Regions from separate parts of the Bradyrhizobium sp. SZCCHNR1015 genome, predicted to be linked through region 1. Evidence: riboswitches for the same ligand, from Rfam matches in the RefSeq annotation. Region 1 holds a riboswitch; the other holds the start of a gene.
What was found. Region 1 has a riboswitch for S-adenosylmethionine ahead of QX128_RS07450 (homoserine O-acetyltransferase). Riboswitches for the same ligand answer to the same signal wherever they lie in the genome.
Positions count from the first base shown of each region.

Region 2: another riboswitch for S-adenosylmethionine. It lies ahead of QX128_RS09735 (O-succinylhomoserine sulfhydrylase); the one in region 1 lies ahead of QX128_RS07450 (homoserine O-acetyltransferase).

Region 1 covers NZ_JAUEYW010000003.1:203,785-214,308, forward strand. The annotation lists gene QX128_RS07440 (GIY-YIG nuclease family protein) at 661-951, opposite strand; gene metW (methionine biosynthesis protein MetW) at 1,056-1,718, opposite strand; gene QX128_RS07450 (homoserine O-acetyltransferase) at 1,722-2,975, opposite strand; SAM riboswitch at 3,058-3,137, opposite strand; gene QX128_RS07455 (chorismate mutase) at 3,333-4,166, shown strand; gene hisC (histidinol-phosphate transaminase) at 4,204-5,301, shown strand; gene QX128_RS07465 (prephenate/arogenate dehydrogenase family protein) at 5,298-6,233, shown strand; gene QX128_RS07470 (DUF2125 domain-containing protein) at 6,236-7,420, opposite strand; gene QX128_RS07475 (gamma-glutamylcyclotransferase) at 7,520-8,116, shown strand; gene QX128_RS07480 (lysophospholipid acyltransferase family protein) at 8,120-8,887, opposite strand; gene QX128_RS07485 (YdcF family protein) at 8,900-9,613, opposite strand; gene QX128_RS07490 (ABC transporter permease) at 9,869-10,524, opposite strand, start outside.
Region 2 covers NZ_JAUEYW010000004.1:275,893-286,416, forward strand. The annotation lists tRNA gene QX128_RS09695 (tRNA-Gly) at 325-398, opposite strand; gene QX128_RS09700 (SPW repeat protein) at 614-1,042, shown strand; gene QX128_RS09705 (methylated-DNA--[protein]-cysteine S-methyltransferase) at 1,213-1,785, shown strand; gene QX128_RS09710 (AraC family transcriptional regulator) at 1,862-2,701, shown strand; gene QX128_RS09715 (VOC family protein) at 2,754-3,113, shown strand; gene QX128_RS09720 (SRPBCC family protein) at 3,124-3,525, shown strand; gene QX128_RS09725 (MATE family efflux transporter) at 3,530-5,002, opposite strand; gene QX128_RS09730 (2'-deoxycytidine 5'-triphosphate deaminase) at 5,131-6,237, opposite strand; SAM riboswitch at 6,350-6,429, shown strand; gene QX128_RS09735 (O-succinylhomoserine sulfhydrylase) at 6,508-7,716, shown strand; gene QX128_RS09740 (GDSL-type esterase/lipase family protein) at 7,850-9,010, opposite strand; gene QX128_RS09745 (SGNH/GDSL hydrolase family protein) at 9,024-9,782, opposite strand; gene QX128_RS09750 (OpgC domain-containing protein) at 9,782-10,524, opposite strand, start outside.

The DNA.
Region 1 (10,524 bases):
GTGACAGGGAGAATGCACGTGATGTCCGCACGACGGGCAGATCGCGCATGACGCTCATGCACGAATTACCCGTCATGTTAGTTCGTCGCACGAAAGTCCTTGCGCCGTCGGGCAAATCAGGCGCAGATTTCCGCGCGTCCCGCCTCACAGCAAGAGGGGCGTATCGCGGTCGTCACGAACGCTGAGTGTGGGATGCGATGGGCGTGTCGGATTGCGCGTGGGATTGCCCGCGCGGACGAACAATTCCGATGCGCACGGTCAAGTCGCGCGGTCCTGGCATCCCGACGCTGATGTCAAGTTCGTTGTGGTGCTCTGCATCACGCGGACGATGGTGGCCAGAAAGCCCGGCGCACCAGGGAGAACGCGAAGCAGCCGTCAGACCATCGCGCAGGGAGGGCCGGGTGATCTCGGCTGAACCTGTGGTTCCTGCCGCCTGCATTTTTTTCGCAGGCGGGCCATGGGTGCGGCCAGCATCCGGCCTTCCCTGCGCCTCTGCGTTATCCGGAGGCGACGCGTGACGCAAAGCTCGGGCGCGGATGCGCCGCGAGGATAAGGCAGCATGTCTCAGACTAACCGCTCTTTGAAAAGTGGAAACCGCCAACCCCAAGCTCGTCATGGCCGGGCTTGTCCCGGCCATCCACGTCGCTCCGCAAATACGATTTACATTGTGATCGTATCGAAGAGATCGTCCCAATCTGGATTAGTTGCAATGATCAGCCCGACCTTCCAGGCACGTGACCAATGCTTGATGTTGTGCTCGCGCTGGATCGCGCTCTGAATGTCGTCGAAGACTTCGAAGTAAACGAGCCGCTTCAAACCATATCGCTTAGTGACGCCGTCGACGAGGCCAGATCGGTGCTGATACACCCGGCGCACGAGATCACTGGTCACACCGACGTACAGCGTGCCATTCGGACGATTGGTCATGAAATACACGTAGCCGCTCGCCATGTCGTCATACTGCAAGACGTGAATGGCCGGGACAAGCCCGGCCATGACGTGGGGAGAGAGCGAGGACCAAACTTCGGCAGCACCCCGGGGCTGCACTCGGTTCCCTACCGCCGCTCACCCCTGCTCAGCAGAAACACCCCCTGCTCGCCGAACATGTTCCAGAACCACCAAGGCATGGCGACGCGCAGGGGACGGCCGTAACTATCGAGGGCGACGGCGCGCTCCATCTTGACGCCGATCTCGTCGCAGAGCTGCACGAAGTCCTTGATGGTGCAGAAATGAATGTTCGGCGTGTCGTACCAGGTGAAGGGCAGATTGTCGGTGCGTGGCATGTGGCCGCCGACCAGCAGTTGCAGCCGCAGCCGCCAGAAGCCGAAATTCGGGAAGGTGACGATGGCGCGACGGCCGATGCGCAGCAGGTTCTCCAGCACGACCTTGGGCTGCCGCGTCGCCTGCAGGGTCTGCGACAGGATCACGTAGTCGAACGCGTCGTCCGGATAATCGACGAGATCCGTATCGGCGTCGCCCTGCACCACCGCGAGCCCCTTGGCGACGCAATGGTTGACGCCCTCGCGGGACAGCTCGATGCCGCGGCCGTCGATGCCGCGGCTTTCCAGCAGTTGCAGCAGATCGCCATCGCCGCAGCCGATGTCGAGCACCTTGGAGCCGCGCTCGACCATGCCGGCGACCAGCAGATGATCAGGCCGATAGGCCAGCACCTCGCCGCCAGTGAAGCCGTTCAGCGGCAGCACACCCTGCATGCTCATGGCTCAGTCTCCCTTCGCATGGGCAAGCCCGCGCGCCTTGCCGGCGGAATCGAGAAACGCGCTGGCGATCTCGAAGAACTCGGGGACATCGAGCAGGAACGCGTCGTGGCCCCGGTCGGTCTCGATCTCGGCGAACGACACCCGCGCGCTGGAGGCGTTGAGCGCATGCACCAGCGCGCGCGACTCCGCAGTCGGAAACAGCCAGTCGCTGGTGAACGACACCACGCAAAAACGGGTCTTGATGCCGCGAAACGCCGCCGCCAGCACGCCGTCATGGTCGCCGGCGATGTCGAAATAATCCATCGCCCGCGTCAGATAGAGATAGGAGTTGGCGTCGAAGCGCTCGACGAAGGACGATCCCTGGTAGCGCAGGTAGCTCTCGACCTGGAAATCGGCGTCGAAGGAGAACGTCGGCAGCTCGCGGTCCTGCATGCGGCGGCCGAACTTGCGATGCAAGGCGGCGTCGGAGAGGTAGGTGATGTGCGCAGCCATGCGCGCCACAGCCAGGCCGCGATGCGGATGCGTGCCCTTGTCGGCGTAACGGCCGTGATCCCAGTCGGGATCGGCCATCACGGCCTGGCGGCCAAGCTCGTGGAAGGCGATGTTCTGCGCCGAGTGGCGCGTCGCGCAGGCGATCGCGAGATTGGCGAACACGCGCTGCGGATAGGCCACCGTCCATTGCAGCGCCTGCATGCCGCCCATCGAGCCGCCGACCACGGCGAACAGCGTGTCGATGCCGAGATGATCGATCAGCATCGCCTGCGCCCGCACCATGTCGGGGATGGTGATGATCGGGAAATCGAGCCCCCACACCTTGCCGGTGGCGGGGTTCAGCGAGGCCGGCCCGGTCGAGCCCATGCAGCCGCCGATCACGTTGGAGCAGATGATGAAATAGCGACTGGGATCGAGCGGGCGGCCGGGACCGACCAGCGTCTCCCACCAGCCGGGCTTGCCGGTGACGGGATGGCGGTTGGCGACGTGCTGGTCGCCGGTCAGCGCGTGGCAGACCAGCACCGCGTTCGACCGGTCGGCATTGAGCTCGCCGTAGGTCTGGTAGGCGATCTGGAACGGCGACAGGTCGACGCCGCAATCGAGCCTGAGCGGCTTGTCGGCGCCGAACTGCGCCACCGGCGAGCTCGGATGATCGACCTCGTGCGAGCGCTCGTCGGGCGCGACCGTGCGCAACGCGGATGTAGGCGTCGCGGATTTGGACGTCGCAGATTTGGACTTCGGCGTCAGACCTGTCATGTCTCTCACCCCAGCCATCCGGCCAGGGCTCCCGAACCACGTGACACATCAGGCCATGAAAAACCCGGCCTGAACTGGGGTTCGGCCGGGATCGATAACGTCCCCGGCCTGTTTAGCGAGTTTTTTAACGTGGCTGCAAGCCGGCCGGCTCAAATGACCACGGAACGGGCAGAAACTAGTCCCGCGGGCGCTATTCGTCAAGGCAAGCTGGGGTTGACCGTTGGTCGGGCGCTCTGCCGCAGGTCAGCCAAGCCTGGATGGCGCAAGGTAAACTTGCTGTTGCGCAGGTCCGCGGCATCGGAGAGAACGGCATCCGTTCCTTTGGCCGCAGGTTTTCCCGTGGCCTCGCGAAGAGTGACACGGACCATGTCGAACCCGCCGCCCGCCCCGCCCTCGCTCGCCGATCTGCGCAAGGAGATCGATGCCATCGATGAGCAGGTCCATCAGTTGCTGATGAACAGGGCCGACATCATCGACCGGCTGATCAAGGTCAAGAAGACCCAGGAGGTCGGCTCGGCGTTCAGGCCCGCGCGCGAGGCCGACATGATGCGCCGCCTGGTGCAGCGCCATCGCGGCATCCTGCCGCTCGACACCGTCGAGGGGATCTGGCGCGTGATCGTCTCGACCTTCACCTATGTGCAGGCGCCGTTCTCGGTTCATGCCGACGTGTCGGTCGGCGAATCCGCGATGCGCGATTCCGCCAGGTTCCATTTCGGATTCGTGGTGCCCTACGTGCCGCATTTCAGCGCGCAAGCCGCGGTCGAGGCTGTGGCGCGCTCGAAGGGCGATCTCGCGCTGGTGTCGACGACCTCCGGCCATACGCCGTGGTGGATCACGCTCGAGCCCGTGGGCGCGCCAAAGATCATCGCGCGGATGCCGTTCATCGAGCGCGCCGACCATCCCGCCGCGCTGCCGGTGTTCGCGGTGTCGCGCGTCGCCGACGATGCGCTGGTGCTCGAGGTCGAGACCTGGAGCATCCGCGTCTCCGGCTGGAATGCGCAGGTGTCGCGGGCGCTGTCGCCGCTCGCCGACGTCATCGCGGTGCCCGATACCGCCTTCGACGGCGCCGCACTGCTGGTATCGATCGAGTCGCCGTCGAACCTCGACAAGATCAGGGCTGCCCTGATCGCGGCGGGCGCCTCGGTACGCTCCGCCGCCCTCGTCGGCGGCCATGCGAAACGCTATACGGTTCCGAGCTGAGACGCCCCGCGCCAGTGATGATTTTCCGGAGTTGACGATGAACCGCCCCGTGCCGAACCCCGGCATCCTCGATATCGCGCCCTATACACCGGGCAAGAGTCCCCAGCCGGAGCCGGGCCGCAAGGTTTTCAAACTGTCGGCCAATGAGACCCCGTTCGGCCCCTCGCCGAGGGCGATCGAGGCATTCAAGAGTGCGGCCACTCACCTGGAAGATTATCCGGAAGGGACTTCACGGGTGCTGCGCCAGGCGATCGGCCGCGCCTACGGCCTCGATCCCGACCGCATCGTCTGCGGCGCCGGCTCCGACGAGATCCTCAATCTGCTGGCACACACCTTTCTCGGCCAAGGCGACGAGGCGATCTCCACCGCCCACGGCTTCCTGGTCTATCCGATCGCGACCATGGCCTGCGGCGCCAGGAACGTGGTTGCCGCGGAGACGGAATATCGCACCGACGTCGACGCCATCCTTGCCGCGGTGACGCCGCGCACCAAGCTGGTCTGGCTCGCCAACCCGAACAACCCGACCGGCACCTACATCCCGTTCGACGAGGTCAAGCGGCTGCGCGCCGGTCTGCCCTCCCATGTCGTGCTGGTGCTCGACGCCGCCTATGCAGACTATGTCTCGCGCAATGACTACGAGTTCGGGCTCGAGCTGGTCGCCACGACGGAGAACACCGTGGTCACCCATACGTTCTCGAAGATCCACGGGCTCGCGGCGCTCCGCGTCGGCTGGATGTTCGGCCCGGCGCATATCGTCGATGCGATCAACCGCATCCGCGGGCCGTTCAACGTTTCCTCACCGGCGATGCTCGCGGCGGTCGCCGCGATCGAGGACACCGCGCATCAGCAGATGTCGAAGACGCACACGGAAACGTGGCGCAACTGGCTGACCGAGGAGATCGGCAAGCTTGGGCTGAAGGTGACGCCGAGTGTCACCAATTTCATCCTGATCCACTTCCCGACCGACAAGGGCAAGACCGCGGTCGAGGCCGACGAATTCCTGACCCGGCGCGGCCTCGTGCTGCGCGCGCTCGCCAACTACAAGCTGCCGAACGCGTTGCGCATGACGATCGGCACCGAGGAGGCCAATCGTCTGGTCGTGGAGGCTCTCAGCGAATTCATGAGGGCGACATGAGCGTCGCGGGGCGATTCGAACGCGTCGCGCTGATCGGCTTCGGCCTGATCGGCGGCTCGATCGCGCGCGCGGCGCGGCTGCAGGGCGTGGCCGGCGAGATCGTCACCACGGCGCGCTCGGAGAAGACGCGCGCGCGTGTCGCCGAGCTCGGCGTCGTCGACCGCGTCGTCGCGAGCAATGAAGAGGCGGTCAAGGACGCCGATCTCGTCATCCTCTGCATTCCCGTCGGCGCCTGCGGTCCGGTTGCGGCCGAGATCGCGCCGCATCTGAAGCCGGGCGCCGTCGTCTCCGACGTTGGCTCGGTGAAAGGCGCGATCGTGCGCGACATGGCGCCGCATCTTCCGGCGAACGTCCACTTCGTGCCGGCCCATCCCGTGGCCGGCACCGAGAATTCCGGGCCCGATTCCGGCTTCGCCGAGCTGTTCATCAACCGCTGGTGCATCCTGACGCCGCCCGACGGCGTCGATGCCGGCGCGATCGATCGTCTGCGTGCATTCTGGACGGCGCTCGGCGCCAAGGTCGAGATCATGACGCCGGACCATCACGACCGCGTGCTCGCGATCACCAGCCACCTACCGCATCTGATCGCCTACACCATCGTCGGCACCGCCGACGAGCTGGCGCAGGTGACCGAGTCCGAGGTGATCAAATTCTCCGCCGGCGGCTTCCGCGACTTCACCCGCATCGCCGCCTCCGATCCGACGATGTGGCGCGACATCTTCCTGAGCAACAAGGATGCCGTGCTCGACATGCTCGGCACCTTCACCGAGGACCTGTCGAAGCTGACGCGGGCGATCCGGCGCGGCGACGGCGAGGCGCTGTTCGATCACTTCACCCGCACGCGCGCGATCCGCCGCGGCATCGTCGATATCGGCCAGGATTCGGCGGCGCCGGATTTCGGCCGGCCGCTGCCGCAGTTGAAGAAGAGCTGAGGTCAGAACAGCGGCGGGACACGGGCGACCTTGAACGGACCGAGCACGACGACGCCGTCGGAGAACCGCAGCGGGAAGGTCCGCGCCTTGCGGCCTTCGAGGGTGGCCTCCTTGCCGAGCGCATTGATGCCAAGTGCGACGCCGACATTGGCGTTCTGCTTGACGACCTTGCCGAGGCCGGGAATGGCGCGGTCGAGCGCACCGAGCAGGTTGTTGACGTCCTGCGACTTCACACCGGGCGCCACGCGGTCGAGCGTTCCCTGCGGCACGCCGTTCTCGAGCATCTTGTCGAGGCCGAGCGCCGGGATGACCTTTTCGATCCCGGCGACCGTCATCTGCACCTCGCCATCGATGTTGCCGTTGGCGGTCAGGCTGAGCGTGCCCGAGGCAACGGCGAGCAACTCGCCCTGCTGGATGCGCGATTGGACGATCTCGACATGACCGCCGGCGGCCTGGATCTCGCGAAACCGCTCCGGCCAGGGTTTGGGCCGGAAGTCCTTCAGACCGGTGACGCGGGCCTGGATGTCGGCATTGAACGGTTCGGCCAGCAGCGGATGACCGCCCTGGATGCTGCCGTTTTCGATCTGCAGCGCAGTCTCCAGCACCGGATGATCCGACGGCGTGCCCTCGGCGAGACGGCCGTGCAATTCGGCATGATCGGCGCGCGCTGCGGGCACGGCGGTGTTGCCCTCGATGCGGTCGATGGTCGGTTGTTCGAACACGAGGTCGGCGCGCTGCGGCGGCCCCGGGAGGCCGCGGACGCTGGCCTCGCCGACGCGCCAGTTCACGGAGAACGACGCCGGTCCACGACCATCGGCAATCGTCGCGGGTCCCTTGAACTCCGCGATGATCCGCTTCGGGTCCCAAACCTGGGCGACGACGAGGATCTCGTCGAGCTTCGCATTCATCAAGGGCGTACCGGCCGCCTGCGAAAACAGCGCCACGCTTGGATCCGTGCAGCGGACCTCGAGCCGGAACGGGAAGCCCGCGACCGAGCGCTTCGCGCAGTCATAGACGCGTCCCGATTTTGCTTCGCGCGCACGCCAGGCGTCGGCCTGGACATCCACTTGCGAAGCGGCGAAGAACCAGAATGCGCTCCACGCAACAGCGGCGATCAGGAGCAGGACGGGAGCGATGAAAAGCCCCCAGCGAGAGCGCCTGCGCGGCGGTTGCGGCGAACGAGACATGCAGGACACCCTTTGGGCAGCAATTTTGGCAATTCGGCGATCACGGATTGTGTATCTAAATTAACAATTCGCGAGCACCGTACTTAGGCTTCCGCATTGATGTCCGCAATGACCCTCTCCGAACCCGACCTTCCCGATGGCGACCTCTGGGTGTTCGGCTATGGCTCGCTGATGTGGCGGCCCGGATTCGCCTTTCTCGAGCAGGTGCCGGCGCGGCTGATCGGCGAGCATCGCGCGCTCTGTGTGTATTCGTTCGTCCACCGCGGAACGCCGGAGAAGCCGGGCCTCGTCCTCGGTCTCGATCGCGGCGGCGCGTGTCGCGGCATTGCGTTTCGGGTCGCAGCAGACAAGCGCGACGAGACCATCGCCTACTTGCGGGCGCGTGAGCAGGTGACCTCGGTCTATCGCGAAGTGACGCGCTCGGTTTGGCTTGAAAACGAAGCGCGCGAGCGGGTGAGCGCATTGGTCTACGTGGTCGATCGCGGCCATGTGCAATATGCAGGCCGGCTGTCGCCGCAGGAGCAGTTGCGCCATGTGCGCCAGGGTCACGGCCAGTCCGGCGCCAATCGCGACTACGTGATCTCGACCGTGAAGGCGATCGAGGCGCAGGGCTTTCGCGATACGCAGTTGCATCGGCTGGCGACGATGCTGCACGATGACGGCCACTCGCTGCATCCTGCGCCAGGCAAGACATAGCCCTCAAGCCTTCACCGGCGCCCGCACCCGGCCAAACAACTGCGCCTGTTCCGCCTGCCCCGCGGCGACGAGCCGGCCGGTCGCCTCTTCGATGACACCCTGAATCCGCGCCATGAACTCATCGCGCGGCAGGCCAGGCGGCAGCGGATCGAGAAACTCCACGACGAGCGTGCCCGGATAGCGCAGAAATGTGCGGCGTGGCCAAAACAAACCCGAATTCAGGGCCACCGGCAGGCAGGGTACGCCGCAATCCGTGTAGATCAAACCGACGCCGCCCTTGTAGTCCGGCGGTGCGCCCGCCGGGCGCCGGGTGCCTTCCGGGAAGATCACGAACTGACGGCCATGCTTCACCTCCTCCGCCGCCCGCCGCATCACCTGCTTCAACGCGCGGGCGCCGGAGCTGCGGTCGATCGCGATCATGTCCGCCTTGACGAGATACTGTCCGAACAAGGGAATGCGCAGCAGCTCGCGCTTGAGAACGAAGAATGGCGCATCGAAGAAATGCAGCAGCGAGATCGTCTCCCACATCGACTGATGCTTGGCGGCGACGATCAGCGGCCCCTTCGGGATCTTCTCGACGCCGCGATATTCGACGCGGATGTTGCAGACGACGCGCATCAACACGATGTTGCTCTGCGCCCACCAGTTGGCGACGCGCAGCAGCGCCTTGCGGGGCATCGCCAGGGTCGGCAACGCGATCAGCGCCCAGAGCACGAAGTTCGGGTAGAAAAGGATGTTGAACAGCAGCGAACGCAGGAAGATCGAGACCATCAGAAACCCAGTTCAATTGGCTTGCGCCGTCGTCGGTCGGCGCGACACCGAGCCGGTTGGCGGATCGACCTCGGGCGCGAGATCGAGGCCGAGATCGGCCAGCCGCAGCCGCATCTCGGCGGCGACATATTTGGCGTATTCGGACAGCAGAAGTCGCACCGTCGGCGCGCTGGTCCACCACGGCTCGTCGCGCCATTTCTCGCCGACAACGGCATAGGGAATGAGATCCATGCTTGGCATCGCATGCGAGAGTTCGACGATGGCCCGGGGCATGTGATAGTTCGACGTCACCACGATCAGCGACTTGAAGCCGCGCTCGCTGGCCCATCGCCGCGTCTGCGCGGCGTTGCTGCGGGTGTTGATCGCCGAATAATCCAGATCGACGCAGCAGTTGATGAATGATCGCGCCTCGGGCAGCGACCGGGTGATGTCGCTGGCCTCGTTGGTCGGATGCACGCCGGAGATCAGCAGCCGCCGGCCATAGCCTCCCGCCAGGAGTTCCACCGCGTCCGATACGCGTGACGAGCCGCCGGTCAGGACCACGATTCCGTCCGCCTTGCGCTCGGGCTGGATCTCGGCGCCCCGTAATTGCGAGAGGAAGCCGACGAAGCCGACCGCCGCGACGAAGAAACCGACCCCGAGCGTCGCCACGGCGCCCGCGACCGTCCGCCACACCGCCACGGTGAGCGGCAGCTTTCGCCTGCTATGGTCGGTCTCCGGCTCCATGCAACGCCTGGCTTGTCCTTGCCTGCCTGCGCGCGGCGCCATGCCGTCGCGCGATCCCGTCGTTCAAGTCCGGGAACGCAGGCAGGTTTCGCCGGCCTCCCGATCACGTTCGCTCGCCGCCGATCCTGGCGCGCGACCTCCGCCGTGTTCGTGACCCAGCTCACCCCGTCCTGCCTCATCCCGGCGCAGACGATTTTAGGCGGTTTTCGGGCCAAGTGAAATCCGCAACGAGACGGCTGGGGATAGAAGCCGCCATCAGTCGATGCTCGCCAGCGTCGTGAACAGGGTCCGGCGTGCGGCCCAGCCGGTCACCGCGGCGATCACCACGGCCTGCAGCGCGATCGCGACATAGCCGAGCGGGCGCAGCGAGAACGTCCCCAGCAACGCCGCGAACTGATCGCCGACGGGGGTGCCGGAGAACCAGTTGGCGATCGACTCCGAGAACCCGAATCCGAGCATCGCAAGGCCGCCGCCGATCACGCCCCCCTCCAGTCCGAGCTGCAGGAAGTGCCGCAGGAAGTGATTGGCGATGTAGCGGTCACCGGCGCCGACGAAGTGCAGCACCTCGACGATCGGCCGGTTCGCGGCCATCGCGCCGCGGGTCGCGAACGACACCGAGATGATGGTGGCCGCGATCACCAGCACGAGGATGCCGAAGCCTGCAAACAGGGTCGCGCCGGTCATCGAGCGCATCCGCTCGATCCAGGCGCGATGGTCGTCCACGCTGGCGGTCGGCGCAACCTGGGTCACGCGGGTGCGCAGGGCGTTGAGATCGAAGCTGGTGCCGGGCTGGACGCGCGCAATGATCACGCGCGGCACCGGAAGCTCGTCGAACGACAGGCCGCTGCCGAGCCACGGCTCCAGCAGCTTGCTGGATTCCTCCTTGGTAAAGGGCCGGACCTCGACGATGC
Region 2 (10,524 bases), on a different contig from region 1:
CGACGGTCCGGCGCGCGCACGGTCCCTGCCCGTCAGTCGATCGCGACAGCCAAAAGGTCTGCACCTGCCGCGACGCCCATCTTCACGATCTCCCGCGAACGTCGGGTTGGTGTCAGGTTCGAAACCGCGCGGTCCTGATCGATTTGCAGCGAAAGTGCGGAGCGGCAGGGGAGGTCCGCCCTCCACCGGGCGCGCGCAACGCATACCGTCCTGACGCCGCAGCTGCACCTCATCGCGCAGCATAGACCGCGTACTCGTCTTATCCGGCGCTATCGGAAGCGGTGGACAATTCACCTTCGCATTGTCGGCATCCAATGCGGAGCTTGGAGCGGGCGAAGGGAATCGAACCCTCGTATGCAGCTTGGGAAGCTGCCGTTCTACCATTGAACTACGCCCGCGCTCGCCAATGCTTAGCCGACACGATGCGTTTCGCCAAGCGGCTTGTTGCCGCGCGATCTGCGGGCCCAGACGGCGAACGCGAAAGGTCTGCGATGGCCGGATCGCCCGATCGTGATCGGTCGCAACCGCAAGTCTCGGGAACAGATTGGGCGATCTCGCCTTGCCATTGGAGCCGGCGCTCGCGTCGCCGCGCCGTGTGCTGGGAGTTCACATCATGCAGAGCCATGGCCACAAGTCTCCGACCGCCCCCTCGAAAACCCTCGCCTTCATGTCGGGCCCGTCGGCGCTCGACCTCTACACGCTCGGTTGCGGCCTGTTCCTGGCCTTCGCGCCCGCGCTGTTCGGCTTCGCGCGCAGCGCCGGCCGGATCGATGCTGAGCTGGCGGGAGCTGCCGTCGTCGCGCTCTCGTTCGGCGGCCTCGTGGCGTTCGCCGATTGGGAGGAGTGGCTGAAGGTTGCGCTTGGCGTATGGCTGATTGCAGCGCCGTGGCTGCTCGGGTTCGCGCATACATCGGCGATGCATGTCAGCATCACGGTCGGGATCGCCGTGACCTTCCTAAGCCTCCTCGAGCTGTGGCTCGCGCATGATCCTGATTTTGCTGGCGATCGCACCGGAATGGTGAGCCGCTCGTCTGAGCTCTGATCGATCGCGTCTCGCCTGCGACAACAGAGATCGCAACGCAACGCTTGACAACCATCACCCAAATCAGGGCAAACCCGCCCCCGTCACGCCGCGCTGTTAACACTTTGTAAACAAAGTTGATGCGGGCGATCGTGACGATGATATGATGTGCGTGGGGTTGGGGTGGCGTCATGGGGCGTGGGTATACGATCTTTGATACGGCCCTCGGCCGTTGCGGCATTGCATGGAGCGATGCCGGAATCACCGGCGTACAATTGCCGGAAGCGCGGGAAATCGAGACGCGGCGGCGCCTGTTTCGCCAGTTTCCCGACGCACGGGAGCAGCGCCCGTGTTCGAATACTGAACTCGCCATCGAAGGCATCGCGGCCATGCTGCGCGGGCAGGAGGTCGACTTCTCCGACGTTGCGCTCGACCTCGACGGCGTCACGCCCTTCAACCAGCGCGTCTACGATTGCATTCGCGCGATTCCGCGCGGCGAGACGCGCACCGCCGACGCGATCGCAGACGAACTGCACGTGCCCAAGGCGCTGAACTCGATCGCGCAGGCACTGACCAAGAATACGTTCGTCCTGATCGTCCCTTGCCATCGCGTCCGCGACATCGGCAACGGCCTCGACAAGCCGTCGCCCAACAGCGGCATCGTCTCCAAGCGTCGGCTGCTGTCGCTCGAAGGCGCACGGCCTCATGCGGGCCTGACGCTGTTCGACGCGTTTCTCGCCGTCGACCGGCCGCGCGCGTCGTAAGCGGACGCCTCGCGTCGCGCGATATTATCTCGCGCATCGCCCTCCACTTTCCTCCGCAATGCGCTAGATTTGCAGGATGACCGCCACCATCCTGTTCGAAAGCCGTGACGTCACCGTGTCCGAGTTCCGCTGTGCAGCGATGCCGGGCGAGCGTCCCTATGTCGAGCAGTATGCCGGCTACTCGCTGTCCTATGTGCGCAAGGGCAGCTTCGGCTGTCGGCACCGCGGCCGCGTCTTCGAGCTGGTCACCGGCGCGCTGCTGGTCGGGCATCCCGGCGATGAGTTCATGTGTACGCACGACCACGTCTGCGGCGACGAATGCCTGTCGTTCTTCTTCGACGATGCGCTGATCGACGAGATCGGCGGCGACAGGCAGGCCTGGCGGGCCGGCGCGATGCCGCCGCTGCCGGAGCTCATGGTCCTCGCTGAGCTCGCAGAGGCCGTCGCCGCGCGCGAGCAGACCCTGGGCCTCGACGAGATTGGCCATATCATCGCCAGCCGCTTCGTCGCGACCGCCACGGGCCAGCAGGTGCGCGCCGCGACACCAGGCCCTCGCGACCGACGGCGCGCGGTCGCGAGCGCGTTGTGGATCGACGACAATGCGCATGATGACATCGACCTGGCGGCTGCGGCAGGCGAGGCCGGCGTCAGCCCGTTTCATTTCCTCCGGATGTTCGCCGCTACGATCGGCGTGACGCCGCATCAATATCTGATCCGCTCCCGCCTGCGGCACGCCGCGCGGCGCCTCAGCGAGGAGGATACGCCGGTCACCGCCATCGCCTACGATTCGGGCTTTGCCGATCTGTCGAATTTCACCCGCACCTTCTCGCGCGCTGCCGGCGTGTCGCCGGCGAAGTTTCGCAAGGCCTCGCGCGGCGAGCGCAAGATTCTCCAAGACCGTCTGAGCCGCCATTGATTGGATGATCCCGGCGCGTGCGGCAGCCGCATGCGAAGCATGGAGATCATCGATGTACGATCATATCGGCCTCAGGGTCGGCAATCTCGACGCCAGCGTCCGCTTCTACACCGCCGCGCTGGCGCCGCTCGGCCACATCCTCTGCTCCAAGGACGAGGCGTCGGCGGGCATCGGCCCGAAGGGGCAGCCGGCGCTGTGGCTGTATCTCGACAAGGGCGCCAGCAAAGGCACCGCGCATATCGCGTTCCGCGCCCAGGACCACGCGGCGGTCGCCAGATTCCACAGCGAGGGTTTGAAGGCAGGAGGCGGCGACAATGGCGGCGCCGGGCCGCGCACGGACTACAGCCCGACCTATTACGCCGCCTTCCTGATCGATCCCGACGGCAACAACGTCGAAGCCGTATGTCCGTGAGGTCAGCGTCATGGCATCCATCCAGAAGGACATTCCGATCGCGGCCCCGGCCGGTGCAGTGTGGGACGCAGTGCGCGATTTCGGCGCCGTTCATACCAGGGTGGCGCGCGGCTTCGTGACCGGCACCAGGCTCGACGGAGACGTCCGCATTGTCAGCTTCGCCAACGGCAGCGTGGTGCGCGAGCAGCTGGTCGACTGCAACGATCAGCGCCGGCGCCTCGTCTACGCCATCAGGAACGAACGCATCAGCCAGCACAGTGCGTCGTTTCAGATCATCGCGGAAGGCGAGGAGCGCTGCCGGGTGATCTGGACCACCGACGTGCTGCCGCACGAGATCGCGCCCTATATCGAGCAGCAGATGGAGCTCGGCGCGCGCGCGATGCAGGACACGTTGGGCAGGCTGCGCGGATAGCGGCTCAGCCGACACGCGGCGGCGCGTGCGCGTCAGGACCGCGTCCGGCCGCCAGCACGGCCGGGCGCAGCTCCAGCGCCGCGGCCGGCTTCGGCCCCCACCGCGTGAGCATGACGCTCGCGAGCGTCAGCACGCCGAGCAGCACCATCGAGGACGCCGCCAGCATGAAGAAGTCGCCCTCGGTCGCGGCATGGCTCAACAGATAAGAGCCACCTGCGGCGATGAACACGAGCCGCACCGTTTGCGCCAGCACCGGACCGATCACCCTGGCTGCGCCCTGCGAAGAGAAGTACATCGAGATCGCCAGGCCGATGAAGGCATACATCGGCGCGGCGACCTGCAGATAGTGCCGGCCGGCGCCGCGCGCGCTCTCGTCCTGGGTGAAGATGTCGACCCACAATTGTGGGACGATCGCGATCAGCGTCGACAGCGCGCCAACCGACGCGAACGACACCAGCCCCGCCGTCCAGGCGATGCGGCGGGCGCGCGCGATTCGCTGCGCGCCGATCGCCATGCCGACCATCGGCACCGAGGCCATGCCGACGGAGAAGGCGACCGTGGTCATCATAAATTCGAGCCGCGCGCCGATGCCGTAGCCGGCGAGCACCGCGGTGCCGAACGACGCCAGCATATGCGTGAAGATCGCGATCGACAGCACGGATTGCAGCGGCGAGAAGCAGGCGACGGCGCCGACCTTGAGAATGTCGGCGAACATCGCGCCGCTGATCCTGAGGCCGCGCAGCTTCGGCCGGACGCGCGCGCGCCCCGAAAATAGGTACCAGCCCATCACCGAGATGCTGACGCAGAACGCCAGCAGCGCGCCGGCGGCGACGCCGCGCATACCGAGCCCGAGGACCAGGCTGAGCGTGCCGCCCAGCACGATCTGCAGCATCGCCGAGCTCAGGATCATGAACGACGGCAGCTTCATGTTGCCGGTGCCGCGCAGGATGCCGGCCATCGAGTTCATCAGCCAGGGCAGGATCGCGCCGCCGAAGAAGATCTGCAGATAGGCCGTGGCATGGCTCAGCACCGCGCCGCGGCCGCCGAGCAACTCCAGCAAGGCCGGGCCGAACACCAGCATGCCGATCATGAAGGTCGCGCCGAACAGCAGCGCGATCAGCAGCGCATGCGAGGCGAGCGTCGAGGCGCGATCGGTGTCGCCGGCGCCCAGCGCCCGTGCGATCGCCGAGGCCACACCGCCGCCCATCGCGCCGCCGGACATCGTCATGGTCAGGATCACCAGCGGAAACACCAGCGCCATCGCCGCCAGCGCCTCGATGCCGAGCCGGCCGATATAGGAGGTCTCGGCAATGACGACGCAGGTGCCGGCCGTGTTGGCGATGATGTTCGGCCAGGCCAGCGACAGCAGGGTGCGCAGGATGGGTCCGTCGACGAGCATATTCCGCATCGGCTTCTCGGGGGGCGGCAATGCACGCCCCTCGCCGACCGGATTGTCGGCCAGGCCGATCTCGGACATCTCAGCTCCCCGCTCGGCCGCGCAGGTCGCGGCCGTCTTATCGTTCGATTGCTTTCGCTTTCCTAGCACGGCGCTGGCGCGCGCCCTGTGCGGCAGGCGCATTGGGGGTGCGCGGCAGACGCAGCCGGCTAGAAGCGGAAGTGCTTGGAAAGCTTCAGGCCCTGGGCCTGGTAGTTGGAGCCGATGCGGCTGCCATACATCGCGTTGGGACGCGCCAGCATCTTCTCGTAGACCAGGCGGCCGACGATCTGGCCGTGCTCGAGGATGAACGGCACCTCGCGCGAGCGCACCTCGAGCACCGCGCGCGAGCCCTGCCCGCCGGCGCCGGCATAGCCGAAGCCGGGATCGAAGAAGCCGGCATAGTGGACGCGGAATTCGCCGACCAGCGGATCGAACGGCACCATCTCCGCGGCGTAGTCCGGCGGCACCTGCACGGCTTCCTTCGAGGCCAGGATGTAGAACTCGCCGGGATCGAGGATGAGGCTGCCATCGGGCCGTGCCTTGATCGGCTCCCAGAACTCCTCGACCGGATAGCCGGCACGGCGGTCGACGTCGACGACGCCGGTATGGCGCTTGGCGCGGTAGCCGACATAGCCGTTCGCATTGCTGCCTGAGAGGTCGACGGACAGAGCGACACCGCCGGCGAGATCCGCATCATCGCGATCCACCAGCCGCTCGGCCTGGTGCAGCGCGATCAATTCGTCCTCCGACAGGACCGCGTCGCGATAGCGGAAGCGAACTTGGGACAGGCGCGAGCCTTCGCGCAACAGGACCGGAAACGTCTTCGGGCTGATCTCGGCGTAGAGCGGACCGTGATAGCCGGCGCCGATCATGTCGAAGCGTCGCGTGCCGTCGGCAATCACGCGGGTGAACACGTCGAGCCGCCCGGTCGAGCTCTTCGGATTGGCGGCCGCGACGATGTCTTTCGGCAGCGCCAGGCTCTCCAGCAGCGGCACGATGTAGACGCAGTTGGTCTCCAGAACCGCGCCGTCGGCGAGCGCGAACTCGTGCAGCTTCAATTCGTCGATGCGCTCGGCGACGGTGGATCCCGGCCCCGGCAGAAAGCTCGCGCGCACCCTGTAGGCGACGTCGCCGAGCCGCAGGTCCAAGCTCGCCGGCTGGATCTGGCTCTCGACGAAATCATATTCGGGAATGATCAAGCCGGCCTCCGCCATCGCCACGATCATGCGATCGGGGAGGATGCCGTGGGCGTCGGCGGGAAGCGAAAACGGCAAGGCCTGATCCTTTGCAGGCGCCGGAACGGCGGCTTGTGGAGCCAATATAGGGTCTTTTGACCGGTTATCCGATGGCCGGCTTGACGGAAAGGCCGGTTGCGACTATGAGCACCACTTATCCCGTGGTGATTTGAGCCGGCCGGCTTGCAGCCACGTTAAATAAGTCGCTAAACAGGCCGGGGACGAATGTGATCCCGGCCTTGAGGAGTTTTCCCAGGCCGGTTTTTTTGTGCCCATCGCGCCGAGCGCGGTGGTCACGATGGAGGTCACATGTCGAAGTCCCCCGCGAAGGCGCCGGTGTCGTTCGCCCAGTATCGTCCCGAAACCCGGCTGGTGCATTCCGGCACCTTGCGCTCCGAATTCGGCGAGACCGCCGAAGCGCTCTATCTGACGCAAGGTTTCGTCTACGCCACGGCCGAGGAGTGCGAGGCGCGCTTCAAGGGCGAGGATCCCGGCTTCATCTATTCGCGCTTCTCCAATCCGACCACGGCGATGTTCGAGCGCCGCATGATCGAGCTCGAGGGCGCCGAGGCCTGCCGCTCGGCCGCAACCGGCATGGCTGCGGTCACCACGGCGATCCTGGCCCCCCTGCGGGCCGGCGATCACGTCGTCGCGGCCAAGGCGCTGTTCGGCTCGTGCCGCTACGTGGTCGAGGATCTGCTGCCGCGCTACGGTATCGAGTCGACGCTGGTCGATGGGCTCGATCTCGACCAGTGGCAGAAGGCGGTCAGGCCGAATACCAAGAGCTTCTTCCTCGAGAGCCCGACCAATCCGACGCTCGACGTGATGGACATTCCCGCGATCGCCGAGATCGCGCACGCCCATGGCGCGCGGCTGATCGTCGACAACGTGTTCGCCACGCCGATCTGGCAGAGCCCGCTCGCGCTCGGCGCGGACGTCGTCGTCTACTCCGCGACCAAGCACATCGACGGCCAGGGCCGCTGCCTCGGCGGCGTGATCCTGTCGTCGGAAGCCTTCATCGCCGAGCACATCCACAACTTCATGCGCCAGACCGGCCCGTCGATCTCGCCGTTCAACGCCTGGGTCCTGCTCAAGGGCCTGGAGACGCTCGCGGTGCGCGTGCGCGCGCAGACTGAGACCGCCGGCAAGGTCGCCGATTTTCTCGCCGCGCATCCGAAGATCTCGCGGCTGATCTATCCCGGACGCGAGGACCATCCGCAGGCGGCGACGGTCAAGAAGCAGATGCGCGCCGGCTCGACCCTGGTCGGCTTCGAGGTGAAGGGCGGCAAGGCGGCGGCGTTCCGTATGCTCAACGGATTGAGGCTCGCGCGCATCTCCAACAATCTCGGCGACGCCAAGACGCTGGTCACGCATCCCGCAACGACCACGCATCAGCGGCTGACGCCGGACGCGCGCGCCGAGCTCGGCATCAGCGAGGGCTTCATCCGCTTCTCCGCCGGGCTCGAGCATGCCGACGATCTGATCGAGGATCTCGACGCCGCCCTCAGCGCGGCGTAGCGAATGGCGAAGTGAGCGTCGCGAGTAGACCGATCTCATCGCTGCGCGCTACTCGTCATTCCTCATCCGCACATCACCTCCGGATCCCGGGGTTCGCTCGCGCGGCGAGCGCCCCGGGATAACGCCCGCGGCGTCACATCGGCCGATAGGTCGGCACCTCGGCCGGCGCGTTGATGCCGAGCTTGACCTGGCCAACCGAGCGGATGATGTCGTCGCCGAGCAGTTGCGCGAAGCAGGCATAACCCCAATCGCTCATATGCAAGCCGTCCGAGATCACGAACTCGTTCATCGGGATCGCCTGCCGCTCGTGCCAGTCGCGCATCACCTCGAAGCGCGGGAAGATGCCGGCGTGATGCAGCTCGGCGATGCGGCCGAGCAGCTTGTTCATGCGACCCGCGCTCTCCTGCCGCTCGTTCACGCGCGGCGAATATTGCAGATCGACCAGCACGACATCGGAGGCTGCGGCCTGGATCTTGGCGACGCCGTCCTCGACCAGCCTGGCGGTCTCGGCCGGATCGAGATCGCGCAGCACGGCATTGGTGCCGACCTGCCAGATCACGAGATCCGGGTGACGGTCGATCACCGACGTCTCGATCCGCTTCATCATCTCCGGCGCATCCTCGCCGCCGACGCCGGCATTGATGACGCTGATGTCGACCATCGGATATTGCCGGCGCAGCTGCGCGGCGAGCCGATTCGGATAGGTGTAGTCCGGCGCGCTCGCGCCATAGCCCTGCGTCGACGACGAGCCGAAGGCGACGATCACGATCGGCAGGCCGGAGGCGAGCTTGTTGGCGACGTGCGGCAGCGAAATGAAATTCTTCTTCGCGACGCCCTTCGGCGCCAGGCATGGCACGCGGTTGAAGATGTCGGTGGCCGATTTGGCGACCTGCTTGACCTTGTCGATCGCCCGCTCGGTGATGCTGCGCGATTGCGGCGGCGTGGCCGCGACGGCCTGCCCGGCTGCGGCCGGCGGCTGTGCGTCGGTCATGGCCGGCGCGGTCGTCGCCGCAGGCGGCGCGGTCGTGGCCGCCGGGCGCACCGCGGCGATCGGCCCGCGCACCTGATCGTTCGCCTGCGCCAATGTGACGTGTCCGATGCTAGGTCGCAGCTCGCTGATCAGCGGAGTCTTCGGACCGGAGCTCTCCACATCGGACAGCGCGGCGGGTGCAGCCGGCGCTGCGCTCTGCGCCCGTACCGTCTGCGGGCTCAGCGCGAGGGCGATGGCAATGACCGCAACGGCCGAAAGCTTCTCCCATGTCCCGGATACGCGGTGACACTCATTCGACGTCATGAACGACATAATCCTAGTTCTGCTGCGCCGGCCCGATATGCGCCGCGTCGATGATGAACTTCGACAGCGCCCGGCCGATGCAGTCATGAACCTGCCTGGCCAGCTCGACCCCGTGCGTCGGATTGAACAGGTCGAAATCGCCCTGCTCGTTCCACTGCCGCATGATGGCAAACCGATCGAACAGCGGAATGTCGCGGTGCTGCGCCACCACACGCATGTTGTCGACATAGGGCGGCACGGAGATCAATGTTTCCGTCCGCGGACTGTATTGCAGATTCATCAAGACGACGTCAGCTCCTGCTTTCTGCAGCGTCGCCACACCGTCGTCGACCGCCTGCCGGAACTCATCAGGATCGATCGACCGCATGGCGTCGACCGTGCCGGTCTGCCAGATGACCAAATTAGGCCTTTTTCCTTCCACCAGTTTAACGAGATTGCCCGCGACTTCCTCGGCCGTCTTCTTGGGCTGCAGCTCGATGCTGAGATTGACGGCGACCGCCGGCAGCTTGTCCTTCAGCGCAGCCTGCAGACGGGCGGGGTACGCATTGGCGTCGGAGGTGTTGACGATCGAGGACGAGCGGCTTCCGACGACGAGAATATCGAGTGTGCGGCCGTTCTTGACGGCGTCTGCAACCTTCGGGAGCGGGCTCTCGGTGGTCAGCAGGTAGGCCGGCACCTCGCAGTTCTGCGGCGCGTCTTCCGCGCGCGCGGAGGCCGCCAGCGAAACAGCCAGCGCCGCGATACCAAACCTTAACCACGAGACGGACTTCATCAGCCCCCTCCCGCCAGATCGGCGTTGCTGCGCGCACCTTTTCGCGCGGCGCCCTTATCGGCCTCACGCTTGTACCACGAAATCAACGACGCCACCCCCCACATGATGAGGATGCCGCAAAGGCTGATCACCGCGTGCATCATGGCGCCGCCGGACACTTCGGCAAGGACGAAGTGGCCCGCAAACGCCAGAAATACGCCAAGACAGAAGATCTCGAGCGAGTGTTGCCCACAAACAATCAGCGGGCGCAGCCACGGCGACTTCAACAGCGGCCAATCCTTGCGCAGATAGTGCACGGTGAGTGCTGCGAGTGCGAGGAAATGCGCGAAGCGCAACACGTCAAGGTCGGTCTTGTCGATCGGATACATCCACTGCTCGATTCGGCGCGGCATCAGATGGCCGAGCTGCGGGATGTACCAGGTCAAGGTCACGCAGAACGCCGCGACCAGATAGGCGACGCAGAGCCCGAGCGTGATCGGCGAGTTGATGATGCGCGACATGCGATGAGCACCGCCGAGCGCGCACCACGCACCGAACACGAACAGGAGCTGCCAGGCGAACGGGTTGAACGCCCAGAAGCCGTTCGGATAGGCCGTCAGATAGAGATCGAGCTCCCAGGTGAGTGCGTAGAGAACGACCGAGAGCCCGAGCGTGACATCCGGACGCCAGCGCATCAGCCACAGGATCAGCGGCAGGAACAGCATCAGCACGATGTAGAGCGGCAGCACGTCCATGTTGACGG